Regions from separate parts of the Conexibacter sp. W3-3-2 genome, predicted to be linked through region 1. Evidence: riboswitches for the same ligand, from Rfam matches in the RefSeq annotation. Region 1 holds a riboswitch; the other holds the start of a gene.
The links. Region 1 has a riboswitch for cobalamin ahead of GKE82_RS15950 (CbtB domain-containing protein). Riboswitches for the same ligand answer to the same signal wherever they lie in the genome.
Positions count from the first base shown of each region.

Region 1 (7,777 bases):
GATGCGGTCGGTGAGGAACTCGGGGTCGTGGCCGCCCGCGGCGATGAGCTCGTGCATGAGCGCGTCGCCGTCGGCGGGGATGTCGCGCACGTCGACGCCGTCCTCGCGCAGCGCGTGCAGGAGCCGGATCGCGCTCGCGGGCGTGTCGAGGCCGACGGCCATCCCGATGCGGGCGTGCTTCGTCGGAAACGCGGTCAGCACGATCGCGATCCGCGGCGACGTCGGCCGGAACGGGTCGCGCAGCCGGGCGTGACGCAGCACGAGCCCGGCGAGCCGGTCGCAGCGCTCCGCGTCGGGCACGTAGCGGGGGACGGGGCAGCCGACGCCGCGCACGCCCTCCTCCTCGACGGCCTCCTTGAAGCAGATCGGGCCGGCGATGATGCGCCCGTCGAACTCGGGGATCGCGACCTGGGTGGCGGCGTCGATCGGCGGCAGGCCCTCGTCGTGCTCGGTCCAGTGCGCGCGGCTGCGGGTGACGCAGAGCGCCTGGATCACCGGGACGTCGAGCGCCTCGAGCGCGCTGGCGTCCCAGTCCATGCGGTCCTCGCCCGAGGCGGGGTCGGCGGCGTCCCCGGCGTTGGAGCCGCCGGTCGCGAGCATCGTGGTGATGAGCGCGTCGACGTGCCCGTCGAGGAGGTCGAGGGCGGCGACGCGACCGTCGTGGGTGCCGCGGCGCAGCGTGTAGGACCAGACGGGCAGCGGCGTCCCCCCGGCGCGCTCGATCGCCGCGCAGAGCCCGTCGACGAAGTCCGTGTTCCCCGTCAGGCGGTGGGAGCGGTAGAAGGTGATGCCGACGACGGGCCGGGCGGGGTCGCGGTCGGCGAGCGCCTCCTCGACGGTGACGTCGCCGCGGCCGGGGAGGTACACGCCGACCTGCTCGACGGGCGCGGGCGCCTCGAAGCCGAAACCCTCGAGCAGGAACGTGTCGGCGAGGAACCGCAGCAGCTGCTCGACGTTGCCGACGTCCCCGGAGGCGAGGTACTCGCCCGCCTGCGCGACCGCGCCCGCGGGCACGGTGGAGAGCGCGGTCATCTCCGCGTCCGGTCGCGCCTCGCCGCCGAGCGCGATCAGCGCGACGCTTTCCTCGCGGCAGCGCTGCGCGAGCCGGTCGACGCCGCCGTCCCAGCCGCGGCGGCCGCCGAGCACGCGCAGGACGACGACGCGCGCCCCGTCGAGGACGTGGTCGCAGAACGCCTCGATCTCGCGGGTGCCGCGCGGGTTGGCGCAGCGCACCTCGGGGAAGTCGTCGGGGAGCCGGCGGACCGCTCCGGCGGTGGCGAGGATCTCGGTGTCGGCGGTCGTCACGAAGCGGAGCACGCGGGCGCCTCCAGGGTCAGGGTGAGCGAGGGCAGCCCGGCGGGGACCCCGCCGGTGATGAGGTCGGTGAGCGCGGCGGTGTCGACGTGCTGCTCGACGAGGTCGCCGAGCGTGTCGTGGTGGGCGGCGCGGACGGCGGCGAACGACGCGGTCCCGGGACGGAACGCGCGGCCGGTGCGCGCGGCGACGTCGCGCAGGAGCGCGCGGCGCAGGGCGTCGTGCTCGAGCACGCCGTGCCACGAGGTGCCGCGGACCGCGCCGGCGACGCAGCCCTCGTCGGTGCCGTCGTCGTGACGCAGCCACGGCCGTCCGCCGGTCGTCGCGACGCGGCCGTGCCGGATCTCGTAGCCGCCGGCGGGCGCGTCGAGGTCCGGGGCGGTCCCGGTGCAGGTGCGCAGGACCTTGTCGGGGGCGAACCGCGTCGTGACCGGCAGCAGCCCGAGCCCGTCGACGACGCCGCGCCGCGACTCGACCTCGTCCTCGATCCGGGCGCCGAGCAGCTGGTAGCCGCCGCAGATGCCGAGGATCGCGCCCCCGGCGGCCGCGCGGTCGGCGAGCGCGCGGTCGAGGCCGTCGGCGCGCAGGCGGGCGAGGTCCTCGACCGTCGCCTTGGTGCCGGGGATGACGACGAGGTCGGCGCGCGCGACGTCGGCGGGCGAGCGCGTGAAGCGCACGCGCACGCCGGGCTCGGAGGCGAGCGCGTCGACGTCGGTGAAGTTGCTCATCCAGCGCAGGCGCAGCACGGCGACGTCGAGCACGTCGGCGGCGGCGACGTCGGGGGCGGTGCGGTCGGCGCGCGCGTCGAGCGCGAGCGAGTCCTCGACGTCGAGCCACAGGTCCTCGGCGAACGGCAGCACCCCGAGCGTCGGGCGGCCGGTGCGGGCGCGGAGGTCCTCGAGTCCGGGGGCGAGGATCCCGAGGTCGCCGCGGAACTTGTTGACGAGGTAGCCGCCGACGTGCGCCTGGTCGTCGGGATCCAGGGCGGCGAGCGTCCCGATGAGCGACGCGAAGACGCCGCCCCGGTCGATGTCGCCGACGAGCAGGACCGGGAGGTCGGCGGCGCGCGCGAGCCCCATGTTCGTGAGGTCGGCGTGGCGGAGGTTGATCTCCGCGGGGGAGCCGGCGCCCTCGCAGATGACGACGTCGTAGCGGGCGCGCAGGTCGGCGAGCGCCTGCGCGACGATCGGCTTCAGCTCGTCCTTCAGCGACTGGTAGCTGCGCGCGTCGGCGTCCGCGTAGGGGCGGCCGTTGACGATCACCTGGCTGTGCCCGGAGCCGGAGGGCTTGATGAGGATCGGGTTCATCGCGATCTGCGGCTCGAGGCCGCAGGCGGCGGCCTGCACGGCCTGGGCGCGGCCGATCTCCCCGCCGTCCCGCGTCACGACGCTGTTGAGCGCCATGTTCTGCGCCTTGAACGGCGCGACCCGCACGCCCTGGCGGTGCAGCCAGCGGCAGATGCCGGCGGTGACGAGCGACTTGCCCGCGTCGGAGTGGGTGCCGGTGACGAGCAGCGCGCCCCTCATCGCCCGGTCCTCCGGGCGGCGTGGCGGGCGAGCGCGCAGACGCCCGCGGCCCCGAGCCCGACCGCGCGGGAGAGCCGGACCACGCGCGCGACGTCGCCGACCGCGACGGACCGTCCGGTCGCGTGCAGGACGGGGCGGTCCTCGGTGCGACCGCCGTAGCTCAGGCGCCCGCCGAGCCGCACGCCGAGCGCCCCGGCGAACGCGGCCTCGACGACGCCCGCGTTGGGGGACGGGTGGGCGAGCGCGGCCGGGGAGCGGGCGGCGGCGAGCGCCCGGGCGGGGGAGCCGCCGACGAGCGGTGCGGCGGCGGCGGTGAGCGCCGCGGTGAGCCGGGCGGGCGCGGCGCCGAGCGCGTCGTCGAGCCGGGCGGCCGCCCAGCCGAAGTCGGCGTAGCGGTCGGAGCGATGCCCCCACATGGCGTCGAGCGTGTTCGCGGCACGGAACCCGGCGACCCCGGCGGGCCCGGCGACCGCACCCCAGAAGAGCGCGCCGACGACCGCGTCGCTCGTGTTCTCGGCGACGCTCTCGACGACCGCGCGGGCGACGCCGTCGGCGTCGAGCGCCGCGGGGTCGCGGCCGACGAGCGCGGGCAGCGCGGTGCGCGCGCCGGCGAGATCGTCGCGGTGCAGGTGCGCGGCGATCCGCGCGGCGACGGTGCCGAGCGAGCGGCCGCCGAGCGCCGCCCAGGTGACCGCGACGAGCACCGGGCCGCGGCCGAGCCGACGGGCGGCGAGCTCGGCCAGCAGCGCGGTCCCGCCGACGAGCGCGGCGACGCACGCCGCGCCGCGGCCGCGGCGCGGGGCGTGCGCGGCGGCCTCCACGCGGGACGCGACGTGGCCGAACCCGGCGACCGGGTGGCCGCGGCGCGGGTCGCCCAGGAGCGCGTCGGCGGTCCAGCCGCCGAGCAGCGCGACCGCGCTCATCGGCTGCCCCAGACCGCGCCGAGTGCGCGCGGCTCGCGGCCGCGGCGGTCGGGCGTGACGGCCGCGTCGGCGGCGGGGGCGGGCGCGGCGACGAGCGGCCGGTTGACCCCGGCGACGGTCCAGCGGCCGTCGTGGGCGTGCAGCTCGGTCACGCCGAGCGGGGCGACGTCCAGGCGCCAGAAGGCGTCGAGCGGCGCGCCGAGCGCGTGGACGAGCGCGGCCTTCACCACGCCGCCGTGCGTGACCGCGAGCATCCGGCCCTCCGGCCCGTCGGGCGCGGCCCGCGTGTCGAGCCACGCGCCGACCCGCGCGACGACGTCGGCCAGCGACTCGCCGCCGTGCGGCGCCGCGGCGGGATCGGTCATCCAGGCGGTGACCGCGTCGGGGTCCCCCGCGGCGACCTCGGCGAGGGTGCGCCCCGCCCAGCGTCCGAAGTCGGCCTCGGCCAGGGCGGCGACGGGCGTCGCGTCGGGCAGGCCCAGCAGCGCGGCGGTCTCGCCCGCCCGCGGCAGGGGGAGCGCAGCGCGCCGTCACGCGCCCAGCCCGCGGCGGCGACCGCGGCGGCCCCGGCGCGGGCGGCGGCCACGCCGGTCGCGTCCAGCGGCTCGTCGTCGGTGGGGAAGCCGGCGGCGCGCACCGCGGCGGTGCGCGCGTGCCGGACCAGCACCAGCCGTCGCACCGGGCCTCCTAGGTCGTCACCGCGGCCCGCGCGGCGGCGGGGCGCAGCGCCCGGTCGGCGGCGATGCCGTAGCCGATGCCCAGCGACGTCCAGAAGACGAGCTGCGTGCCCAGCGAGCTGAGCCGGAACTGCCACAGCAGCGACGCCGGGAAGTCCGACGGCACCTCGTCGACGTCGGGCAGCGCGAGCACGAGGACGAGCGCGAGCACCCCGAACGTCAGGACCATCGCCAGCGGCCGGCGCCACGGCTCCTCCCCGCCGCTCTCGGCGAGCCGGCCGACGCGGATCGCGGCGAGCACCGACAGGGCGCCGGCGACGAGCAGGATCACGTAGTAGGCGGTGCGGTCCCCGATCGTGTCGGGGTCGCCGACGGCGGGCGGGTTGGCCGGGTACTTCACGAACGGGAGCGCGACGAGCGCCACGAACGCGCAGCCGGCGATGACGAGCGACAGCTGCCAGTCGCTGCGGGCGCGGCCGCGGCCACGGACCGCGAGGAACACGACCGCGAAGATCAGGCCCATGGCGACGCCGTAGAGGACGTTGCCGAGGAACAGGCCTCCGCGCTGCGCGTCCCGGGAGACGACGACGTCGGAGATGTGGGCGGGGATGAAGGTCAGGCCGGCGTGCGCGGCGGCCTTCGACTCCTCGATGTCGATGGCGTCCTGCACGAGCGGCTCGCCGACGAGGTACGCGAACAGGCCGGCGAGCAGCCCGGCGAGCACGCCGACGACGACCCCCCGGCGGATGGGAGCCCAGGTCATGGCTATGTCCCCTGGCCGCTAGTGGCAGGGCACGCCCAGCAGGTGCCGGGCGTCGTGGACCAGCTCGTGCAGGAAGCTGCCGGTCTGCGAGACGGCGCCCTGGTCGAACTGGACGAGGTACAGCAGCACCAGCATCGCGGCCGCCGCGACGATCGCGGGGAGCAGATCGCGGACGGGGACGGGCGTGGGCGCAGCGGTGGTGTTCATGAGGCCTCCCGGGATCAGGCGTCCCGAATCGATGGGCCGTGGCGGGCGGAGTGTCCTGGCTCCCGGATCGCTGCTCGCCTCGCCTTCCAGCCCGTTGCGGGCCGTGGCTGCTTGAGGGTCGCTCCCCGGACACAGTGGCGCGACCGCCCCGGATTTCAACCGGGTTCCTGCGCGCCGCCACGTGGTTCGTCGGCCAACCTAGCGAACGCGACGCACGAACGTCAACGACGCCGTGTCGCGTTACCGTTGTCGCCCCCATGTCCCGGCCCCCGTCGTCCTCCGACGCGTTCGTGCGCCCGCCGACCCCGGCGGGATTCGATCCGTCACGGGCCGCGGAGCGGGCGGCGGACCCTCGCGCGTGGCGGTTCGCGGACGACGCCCGTGCCGCGGTCCACGCGGTGATCGAGCAGCGCCGGGACATCCGCCGGTTCCGCCCGGACGCGATCCCCGACGACGTCCTCGAGCGCGTCCTGACGGCCGGCCACCGGGCGCCGAGCGTCGGGCTGATGCAGCCGACGCGGTTCGTGGTGGTGCGCGACCGGGGCACGCGCAGCGCGATGCGGACGATCGCGCAGCGGGAGCGTCTGCGACAGGCGGAGCGGTTCGACGAGCGCGCCGGGCACTTCCTGGACCAGAAGATCGAGGGGGTCGTGGAGGCCCCGATCGGCCTGGTCGTCTGCTGCGACCGCGGCGAGGACGGGGCCGAGGTGTTCGGCCGCGGCACGATCCCGGAGACCGACGTGTACTCGACGGCGTGCGCGATCCAGAACGTGTGGCTCGCCGCACGGGCGGAGGGCCTGGGCGTCGGCTGGGTGAGCTTCTACCGGCCCGACGACCTGCGCGAGCTGCTCGGGATCCCGGCGCGGGTCGAGCCGATGGCGTGGCTGTGCCTCGGCTGGCCGGACGAGCGACCGGTGCGGCCGGGCCTGGAGGCCGCGGGCTGGGCGGCGCGGCTGCCGCTGCGGGACGTGGTGATGGAGGACCGCTGGGACGACGCCGCGCCGGTGAGCGCCCGCGCCCGAGCGGCCGGGGCCTCGTCCTCCGCCGGCCGTGACGGGCTCGGCGGTGCGGGGCCGGACGTCCGGGCGCTCGTCGCCGCCCGGGACCGCTTCGACGAGCTCGTCACGCCCACGGGGAGCCTCGGCGCCCTGCACGCGGTGGTCGAGCGGTGGGCGTCGATCACCGGGGCCGCCCCGCCCGCGCAGCTGCGCGCCGGGGTCCTGGTGGCGGCCGCCGACCACGGGCACGTCGGCCGCGGGACGAGCCTCTTCGACGGCACCGTGTCGGGGGAGATCCTCGCCGCCACCGGCCGCGGTGAGACCGCGGTCGCGGTGCTGTGCGCGGCGGGTGGTCACCGGCTGCTCGCGGCGGACGTCGGGCTGCGCGGACCGCGGGTGCCGGGCGTGCGGGACCTGCGGATCGCGGACGGCACGGCGGATCTCGTCGGCGAGGACGCGCTGTCGGCGGCGCAGTTGCGGGCGGCGCTCGAGGCGGGCGCGACGCTCGTCGACGAGCTCGCCGACGCGGGCGTCGACTGCGTCGTGCTCGGGGAGATCGGCATCGGCAACACGACGACCGCGGCGGCGCTGGCCGCGGTCCTCGGCGTGGCCGGCCCGGAGCGGCTGGTCGGGCGGGGCACCGGCAGTGACCACGCCGGGATCGCCCGCAAGCGCGCCGCGGTGGAGGCGGTGCTGACCCGGGTCGGCGGGCGCGCGCTCGGTGGCCACGAGGCGCTGCGGACGGCCGGGGGCCTGGAGCTGGCGGCGCTCGCCGGGGCGACCGCGCGCGCGGCGGCCCGCCGGCTTCCGGTCGTGCTGGACGGGTACGCGGCGAGCGTGTCGGCGCTGTGCGCGGTCCGGGAGGAGCCGCTCCTGGCCGAGCACCTGATCGCCGGTCACCGCTCCGCCGAGCCCGCGCACGGCCTCGTGCTCGCCGAGCTCGGCCTCGAGCCGCTGCTCGACTTGCGCCTGCGCCTCGGTGAGGCCTCGGGCGCCCTGCTCGCCCTCCCCCTGATCGCCCAGGCCGGCCGCCTGCACCGCGAGATGGGCGCCTTCCGCGAGCGCCCCTGACGCCGCGCGGCGGGCGCGGGCGCACCTCCCACCTCCGTACTGGGTGATCCGAGCGCCACATATGGGTCCCGGATCACCCAGAACGCCCACGGCGAGCACGGTCCGCGCGGCCACCGCGCCGCGCCCACGCCACGCACCCCACCCCGTACTGGGTGATCCGAGCGCCACATATGGGTCCCGGATCACCCAGAACGCCGGCGCCGCACGGCCCGCACCCCGTACTGGGTGACCTGAGCGCCACATATGGATTCCAGATCACCCAGAACGCCCGGATCGCGGGCGCGGCCCGGCTACGCGC
Region 1 is NZ_WLYW01000001.1:3,281,830-3,289,606, reverse strand. Features, by position in the region: gene cobN (cobaltochelatase subunit CobN) at 1-1,317, opposite strand, end outside; gene GKE82_RS15970 (cobyric acid synthase) at 1,302-2,840, opposite strand; gene GKE82_RS15965 (CobD/CbiB family cobalamin biosynthesis protein) at 2,837-3,763, opposite strand; gene GKE82_RS15960 (histidine phosphatase family protein) at 3,760-4,239, opposite strand; gene GKE82_RS15955 (CbtA family protein) at 4,451-5,203, opposite strand; gene GKE82_RS15950 (CbtB domain-containing protein) at 5,222-5,410, opposite strand; cobalamin riboswitch at 5,460-5,579, opposite strand; gene bluB (5,6-dimethylbenzimidazole synthase) at 5,668-7,479, shown strand; gene GKE82_RS15940 (hypothetical protein) at 7,770-7,777, opposite strand, start outside.

Region 2 (7,777 bases), 2.4 Mb from region 1:
CTCGGCCGGGGCCGGATCAGGCGTCGGCGATGGCGTAACCGATGTCGCTTCCGGGGTCGGGGCAGGCGTCGTGGCCGGAGCGTCGGACGTTGGGGTGGTCGTCGGGGTTTCGCTCATGGACCGGTATTTCCCCGCAACCGGCCAATTCCTACCCCAACTGCGACAATCGGCGCGCAAGCGCGCCAGGGCGCCCGATCAGCGGTTGACCTTCTCGCAGTTGACGGTGCGGTCGTCGCCGCTCACGGTGGCGATGTCGGATCCGGGGCCGCAGTCGATGACGTCGGTGCCGAAGCCCCCGTTGATGCGGTCGTTCCCCTCGCCGCCGAAGAGCGTGTCGTTCCCGCGGCCGCCCTCGAGCACGTCGTTCCCGGGGCCACCGTCCATCCGGTCGTCGCCGAAGCGGCCGAACAGCTCGTCGTCGCCCTCGCCGCCGAACAGCTGGTCGCTGCCGCCCGCGCCCTCGACGTAGTCGTTGCCGCCGCGACCGAAGCAGGTGTCCGCGCCGTCGGTGCCGATGACCGTCTCCGCCGCGCCCGTGCCGCCCGCCGCGCAGGAGCGCACCGGCTGGGTCTCCTCCTTGCGCAGCGTCTCGCAGTTGCGGTAGCGGGTGCGCCGCTCGCTGTTGAGGTTGAAGTAGGCGACGTCGTCGCCCGGCCCGCAGTCGACGGTGTCCGGGGCGCTGCCGCCATAGATCACGTCGTCGCCGGGACCGCCGAAGATCGTGTCCCCGGCCCGGCCGCCGCGGATCACGTCGTCGCCCTCGCCGCCGTAGATCGTGTCGTGGCCGTCGCCGCCCTCGACCGTGTCGTTGCCGGGACCGGCGACGATCTTGTCGTCGCCCTGGCCGCCGTCGATCTGATCCTCGCCGGGGCCGCCGTCGACGTCGTCGTTGCCCGTGCCGCCGTTCAGCCGGTCGTCGCCCGCGAGGCCGCGCAGGCGGTCGTTGCCGCCGTTGCCCGACAGGCGGTCCTCCGCGCCGGTGCCGCCGAGGCGGTCGGGTCCGCGGCCGCCGTCGACGGACTTGGCGACGGCGACGGAGGCGCCGAGCAGCAGGACCACGGCGAGCAGCAGGGTGGAGATGCGGACCATCGGAGCAGTCTGGCAGGACGCACCGCCTCGCGGGGAACTAGGACACGCGGCGCGTGCGGCTCCCCAGCCGCGTCACCGTGCCGTCGGACTGCAGCAGCTCCAGCCCGATCGTCAGGCGGCCGCGCAGGCGCAGCGCCGCACCGAACGCGCAGCGCCCGTCGACCGCGACCGTGCGGCGCGCGACGCGGCGCCCGGAGCGCGTCACGGTCACCCGGACGCGCGCGGCGCGGCAGGTCGTCCCGGTCACGGTGCCGCGCAGCCGCAGCGTGCCGCGGACCCCGCGGGCGCTGACCGTCGCGAGCCGCGCCCGCCCGCTCCCGGTGCCCGCCGCCCCGGACTGCGACGCGGGCCCACCGGCCGCGGCGACACCGGACGCCGTGGTGGTCGTCGCCGTCGCGGACCCGGCCGGGGGGACCCGGCGGGCGTCGACCCCGCGGGCGTCGACCCGGCCGACGCGCCGGAGACCGACGGCGACGCGGCCGTGCCCTCGGAGCCGCGGGCGGCGACCGTCACGACCCGCTCGGCGACGACGACCATCCCGTCGCTGTCGCTGGCGCGCGCCCGCACCGCCTGGTCACCGGCCGCCGTGGGGATCCACGGCGCGCTCAGGCCCGTGGCGTCGTCGAACGCGCCGTCGCCGTCGAGGTCCCAGGCCACCGCGGCGATGCCGCCGCCCGGGGTCGGATCGCTCGCGCTCACGCGGACCGTCGTGGCCCGCCCCGCGACCGCCCCGGCTACCGCGTCGACCGTCGCCTTCGGCGGCGCGCCGGCCGCGGTCGCCAGGAAGCCCTGGATCGCGGCCGCCCCGACCTCCGTGTAGACCCCGTACTTCTGTGGCGCCGCGCAGCCGTCGCCGAACGACACGATCCCGGCGAGCTTCAGCGCCCCGCTCGAGCGCGTCATCAGCGGCCCGCCGGAGTCCCCCTGGCAGGAGTCCTTCCCGCCCTCGGGCAGGCCCGCGCACAGCATCACGTCGACCACGAGGCTGCCCGCGTAGGAGTTCGCGTCGTTGCAGTCCGCGTCGCTCACCACCGGCACCTCGACCTCGAGCAGGCGCGCGGACGCCTGTCCGCCGTCGGTCGTGCGGCCCCAGCCGATGACCACCGCGGGACGGCCGGTCGCGTAGGACGCCGCGTCGACCGCGGGGTCGACGACGCTCAGCGGCTGCTGGGTCGCCGGCTGTGGCAGCGTGATCACCGCGGCGTCGTTGGCCGACGTGCGCGGGTCGTAGTCCGGATGCAGCTGGACGGCGGACGCGACCTGCCGGTCGCCCTGGCCGGCGAGGTCGGAGCCCAGCGACACCGTCACGCGCTCCGGCGCGATCGCGACCGGGCGGGGCACGACGAGCGGCAGCGCGTAGTTCGCCGCGTCGAGGCAGTGGGCGGCGGTCGCGACCTTCGTGCGCGAGATGAGGGTGCCACCGCACGACAGGGATGCCGCGCCGAGGTCGATCCGCAGGTGCGCCTGTGCCGGGTAGGCGCCCGGCGCGGTCGGCCCGCCGCCGACGATCCGCTTCTGGGCGTCCGCCGCGGCGGGCAGGAGCAGCAGGGGCAGCGTCGCGAGGAGCGCGATCCGGGCGAGGGGCATGCAGGCGGGAACGACCGCCGGCCCCGGAACTGGCGGCGATCGTCGCGGATCCGGTCGATCAGTGCACGGGGACGCGCACGACCCCGGGACCGCGGCGGGCGCCCTGCAGCGGCACCAGCGCCCGCGAGCCGTCGGACAGGCGCACGAGCAGCCCCGTCGGGCACGCCGCCCGGTCGGCGATCTGCACCGCCTCCACGCGCCCGACCGGACGGCCGTCGAGGCCCTCCACGCGCGTGCCGACCCAGCTGGGGATCTCGCCGACGCTGCTCATGGACGGGGAGTTCGCGGCGCGTCGGCGTCCCCCTGCGACCGGGCGGGACCGTGCAGGACGCCCGCTACCCTGGAAGGGTGCTCCGTCGTCCCGGACCACCCGCGCTCGGCGCCCTCATGTGCCTCGTCGGCCTCGCCGTCACGGGCGCGATCGCGCTGCTCTCACCGCGCGCCCAGTTCCGCGACAGCGCCACGCTGCAGGGGTTCGTCGGGCTCAACCAGCCCGAGGTCACGCCGATCATCGACCGCATCGCGCACCTCGCCGACCCCGACGCCTACGGCCTCATCGGCTTCTCGCTCGCGCTCGTCGCGCTCGCCCGCGGTCGCGTGCGGCTCGCCGCGCTGATCCCCGTCGTCCTGGTCTGCGCGGGCGCGACCACCACGCTGCTCAAGCCGCTGCTGGCGACCGAGCGCTACGAGGACTGGCTCGGCAACGGGCAGATCGCCGCCGCCTCCTGGCCCAGCGGGCACGCCAGCGCGTCGATGACGCTCGGCCTGCTCGCCGTGCTCGCGATGCCGCCGCGCCTGCGGCCCACCGCCGCGGCCGCGGGCGGGGCGTTCGCGATCTGCGTCAGCTACTCGATCCTCGCGCTCGGCTGGCACTTCCCGTCCGACGTGATCGGCGGCTTCCTCAACGCCGCGATGTGGGTGCTCCTCGCGGTCACCGCACTCGCCCTCGCCGAGCAGCGCCGACCCGAGCGCCGCCCCCGCTGGGCGCTCGTCCGCGACGGGCAGGCGCGGCCGATCGACGCCGTCGGGCCGATCGCGCTCGGCGCCGGCGCGGCCGCAATGGTCGGGGCCGTGGCGTTCAGCCGACCCGGCAAGGTCGCCGAGTACACGCTCACGCGCCCGACGTGGACGGCCGGGGCGATCGCGATCGCCGGGCTCGCCGCGCTGCTCGCCGCCGCGCTCGCACGCACGCTCGGCGGACCGGTCGCCGACGCTCAGGACCAGGCGGCCGCGAGCACCACGTAGGTCGCCAGCTCGACGACCTTGTTGACCGCGCCGAAGCTGTCGCCGGTCACGCCCCCGAACTGCCGGGCCAGCACGAGCCCGCCGCCGAACGTCAGCACTACCGCGACGCCGACCGCCAGCAGTCCCGGCCCGACCCCGGCGCACAGCACCGCGACCGCCACCGCGAAGACCGACGTGACCGCCAGGCCCACCGGCGTCGCGCGCACGAGCGTCCCGGATCCACCCGCGCGCGCGGGCGCCGCGAGCAGCGAGTGGGGGAGGACCGACCAGCGGCCCAGCACGTGCGCGGTCAGCGCGGCCAGCAGCACGTCCTCGCCGGACAGGCCGACCAGGACGCTGAACGGCAGCAGCACCATGAACACCAGGGCCAGGCCCCCGTAGGTGCCGACCCGCGAGTCCTTCAGGATCTCCAGGCGCCGCTCGCGCGTGACGTGCGCGCCGTAGGCGTCGGACACGTCGGCGAGCCCGTCCTCGTGGAAGCCGCCGGTGATCACGATCGCGGCGAACAGCGCCAGCAACGTCGCCGGGGCCGGATCGACCGCGAGGTCGGCGAGCAGCCGGGTGCCGCCGAGCACGCCGCCGACGAGCAGCCCGACCGCCGGGAACCACATCGCCGCCCGGCTCAGCCCGGCGGCGTCGAGCGTCCGGCCGTCGGAGACCGGGATGCGCGTGAGGAACGCGACCGCGGTCCGCGCGTCGGCGAGCGGCCCGCTCACCGGTAGCGGCCGGGCTCCCAGAGGGGCTCGGCGTCGCCGTTGGCGCCGCGCGCGAGGATGAACAGCAGGTCGGAGAGCCGGTTGAGGTAGCGCACGACCTCCGGGTTGGCGTCCGTCACCAGGATCGAGCGGCGCTCGGCGCGGCGGCAGACCGTGCGGCACACGTGCAGGTGCGCGGCGGCCGCGGTGCCGCCCGGCAGGATGAAGCTCTTGAGCGGGGCGAGCGTCGCGTTGACCTCGTCGCAGATCGACTCGAGCCACGCCACCTGCTCAGGGCGCACGCGCAGCCGCTCGCGCGCGGGCGCCTCCCCGTCGGCGGCCGGCTCCGGCTCCGGGACCGACAGGTCGGCACCGAGGTCGAAGAGGTCGTTCTGGACGCGCTGCAGCCAGGCGACGTACCGCTCCGGCAGCCCGTCGACCGTGATCGTCACGCCGATCTGCGAGTTCAGCTCGTCGATGTCGCCGTACGCCTCGATCCGCGGATGCGTCTTCGGCACGCGGCTCATGTCCCCGAGGTGCGTCTCGCCCCCGTCGCCGAGCTTCGTGTAGATGCGGGTGAGGTTGACGGTCATGGCCGCAACGATGTCAGATGCGTCGCGCGCGTAGACTTCCCCGCGTTCAAGGTCGGTGGTGAAGGGAAGTCCGGTGCGAATCCGGCGCGGACCCGCCACTGTGACCGGGGACGCCCCCCGCACGACGCCACCGGGTCATCGACCACGGGAAGGCGCGGAGGGGTAGGCCCGGGAGCCAGGAGACCTGCCTCCGACCACCAGCACACGACCCTCGTGGAAAGGGGTTGCCTGCCATGCAGCACGCCACCCGCGGCCTCCTGGCCGCCACCCTCACCGCCGTCGCGCTCGCGGCGCCGGCCGTCTCCCTCGCGGCGCCCACCGTCACCGTCCGCATCGAGGGCGCCAGCGCGACGCTGCTGGAGCAGACGACCGTCACGCTCGACGGGCGCCCGACGCCCGCCCCGGGGAACTGCCCCGCCAACACGGTCGCCGCCGCCATCGAGAAGGCGACGGCCGGCAACTGGGACCGGCAGGCGTTCACCTCGACGATCCTCGGCGAGAGCCACACCTTCACCCAGAACGACTACTGGGGCGAGTGGCTCAACGAGAAGTACGGCGGCGGCGCGTGCAGCGACGTCGTCGCGGAGGGCGATCGCGTGGTCATGATGGCCGACGTCAGCGGCAGCTCGTTCGAGCCGACCGTCGTCCCGCTGACGCTGACCGGCGCCCCTGCCCGCGTCTCGCCGGGCACCCCCTTCACCGTGCAGGTCGACAAGTACACCGCGCCGACCGGGAGCCCCGGCGAGGGCGTCAAGGCCCCGGCCGGCGGCGCCACCATCCGCGGCGCGGGTGTCACGACCGCCGCCGACGGCAAGGCGACGGTCACGCTCACGCAGCGTGGAGAGACGACGCTGAAGGCGTCGCTGCCCGGCACGCAGACCGGCGGCCTCGTGATCGACTCGCGCTCGCCCGCCGTCACCGTCTGCGTCACCGACGGCGCCGACGGCTTCTGCGGCACCACGAAGCCCGGTCAGCCGCCCGCGCCGCAGCCGACGACGCTGCCCGCCCCCTGCCAGACGCTCGGCGACGACGGGCTCTGCGGCACGAAGGACACCCGCGCCCCCGGCGGCAGCATCGCCTCGGTCACCGAGCAGCAGCGGTTCGCGCGCGGCAAGGGACCGCGCACCCTGGCGGGCCGCGCGACCGACGCCCAGGGCATCGCCAAGGTCCAGCTGCGGCTGACCCGCACCAACGGCCGGACCTGCCAGCGGTTCGACGGGGCCCGTGAGCGGCTCGTCACGACCAAGAAGTGCGGCGCCGCGAACGCGACGTTCTTCGACGCCGGCACCAGCGCCGACTGGTCCTACCTGCTGCCGTCCGCGCTCCCGAAGGGCCGCTACGTTCTGGACGTCCGCAGCACCGACAGCACCGGCAACGTCGACCGCACGCTCCAGCGCGGCCGCAACCGCGTCGTGTTCTTCGTGTCCTGATGACCGTGCGCCCGCGTCCCGTCCGCCGCCTCGCCGCGCTGCTCGCCCTCGTCTGGGCGAGCACGACGCTCGCCGCCTGCGGGCTGGGCGCGGGAGCCACCCCGACCGACACCCGCCTGACGATCACCCAGGACTTCGGCACGAAGGTCCTCGACGAGCGCGACGACCCGCAGTCCCGGGGCGCCGACACCGTCATGCGGCTCCTGCAGCGCAACGCGAAGGTGCAGACCCGCTACGGCGGCGGCTTCGTGCAGTCGATCGACGGCGTCGCCGGCGGCACCCGCGACGGCCGGCCGGTCGACTGGTTCTTCTACGTCAACGGCGTCCTCTCGCAGGAGGGCGCGACCTCCTACGAGGTCAAGGAGGGCGACCACGTCTGGTGGGACCACCACGACTGGGGCCTCACCAACGACGTGCCCGCCGTCGTCGGCACCTACCCGGAGCCGTTCGTGCACGGGGTCGAGGGCAAGCGCCTGCCCGTCCGCGTCGAGTGCGTCGAGCTCGAGAGCACGACCTGCGACGCCGTCCGCGACCGGCTCGTCAGCCTCGGCATCGTCGTCGGCAAGGGCGGCCTGCAGCGCTCGCTCGCCGCCGAGACGATCCGCGTGATCGTCGGCCGCTACGAGCAGATCCGGGCCGACAAGACCGTCCGCCAGCTCGAGCAGGGCCCGAAGGTCAGCGGCGTCTACGCGCGACCCGCCGCCGACGGCAGGTCGATCGCGGTGCTGGACCCGCGCGGCCGGACGACGCGGACGCTCGGCCCCGGTGCCGGTCTCGTCGCCGCCGTGCGCGTCGACGACGCCCCGCCCGTCTGGGTGCTCACCGGCACCGACGACACCGGCCTGCGCGCCGCGACCAGCGCCCTGGACCCGGCGACGCTCGCCCGGAAGTTCGCCTACGCCAGCGGCGGCGGCGCCCCCGACGGCGGTCTGGGGCTGCCCGAGGTCCCGACGACCGCCGCGCCCGCCACGCCGTGACCTACCGGCGGCTCGCGAGCCCGCTGCACGCGACCCGCGCGTCCGCCGGGGCCCTCTTCTGCCTCGTGCTCGCGGCCGGCGCCCTGCTGGAGCACCCGCTCCTGCTCGGCGCCGTCGCCACCGCCGTCCTCGTCAGCGCCGCCGGCGCCGGCGTGCTCGCC
Region 2 is NZ_WLYW01000001.1:899,185-906,961, reverse strand. Features, by position in the region: gene GKE82_RS04535 (hypothetical protein) at 1-117, opposite strand, end outside; gene GKE82_RS04530 (calcium-binding protein) at 196-1,089, opposite strand; gene GKE82_RS04525 (hypothetical protein) at 1,127-1,336, opposite strand; gene GKE82_RS04520 (serine protease) at 1,333-2,676, opposite strand; gene GKE82_RS04515 (hypothetical protein) at 2,735-2,947, opposite strand; gene GKE82_RS29735 (phosphatase PAP2 family protein) at 3,025-3,921, shown strand; gene cobS (adenosylcobinamide-GDP ribazoletransferase) at 3,891-4,637, opposite strand; gene GKE82_RS04500 (cob(I)yrinic acid a,c-diamide adenosyltransferase) at 4,634-5,209, opposite strand; cobalamin riboswitch at 5,242-5,416, shown strand; gene GKE82_RS04495 (hypothetical protein) at 5,443-6,639, shown strand; gene GKE82_RS04490 (DUF4430 domain-containing protein) at 6,645-7,616, shown strand; gene GKE82_RS26785 (energy-coupling factor transporter transmembrane component T) at 7,613-7,777, shown strand, end outside.
Region 2: another riboswitch for cobalamin. It lies ahead of GKE82_RS04495 (hypothetical protein); the one in region 1 lies ahead of GKE82_RS15950 (CbtB domain-containing protein).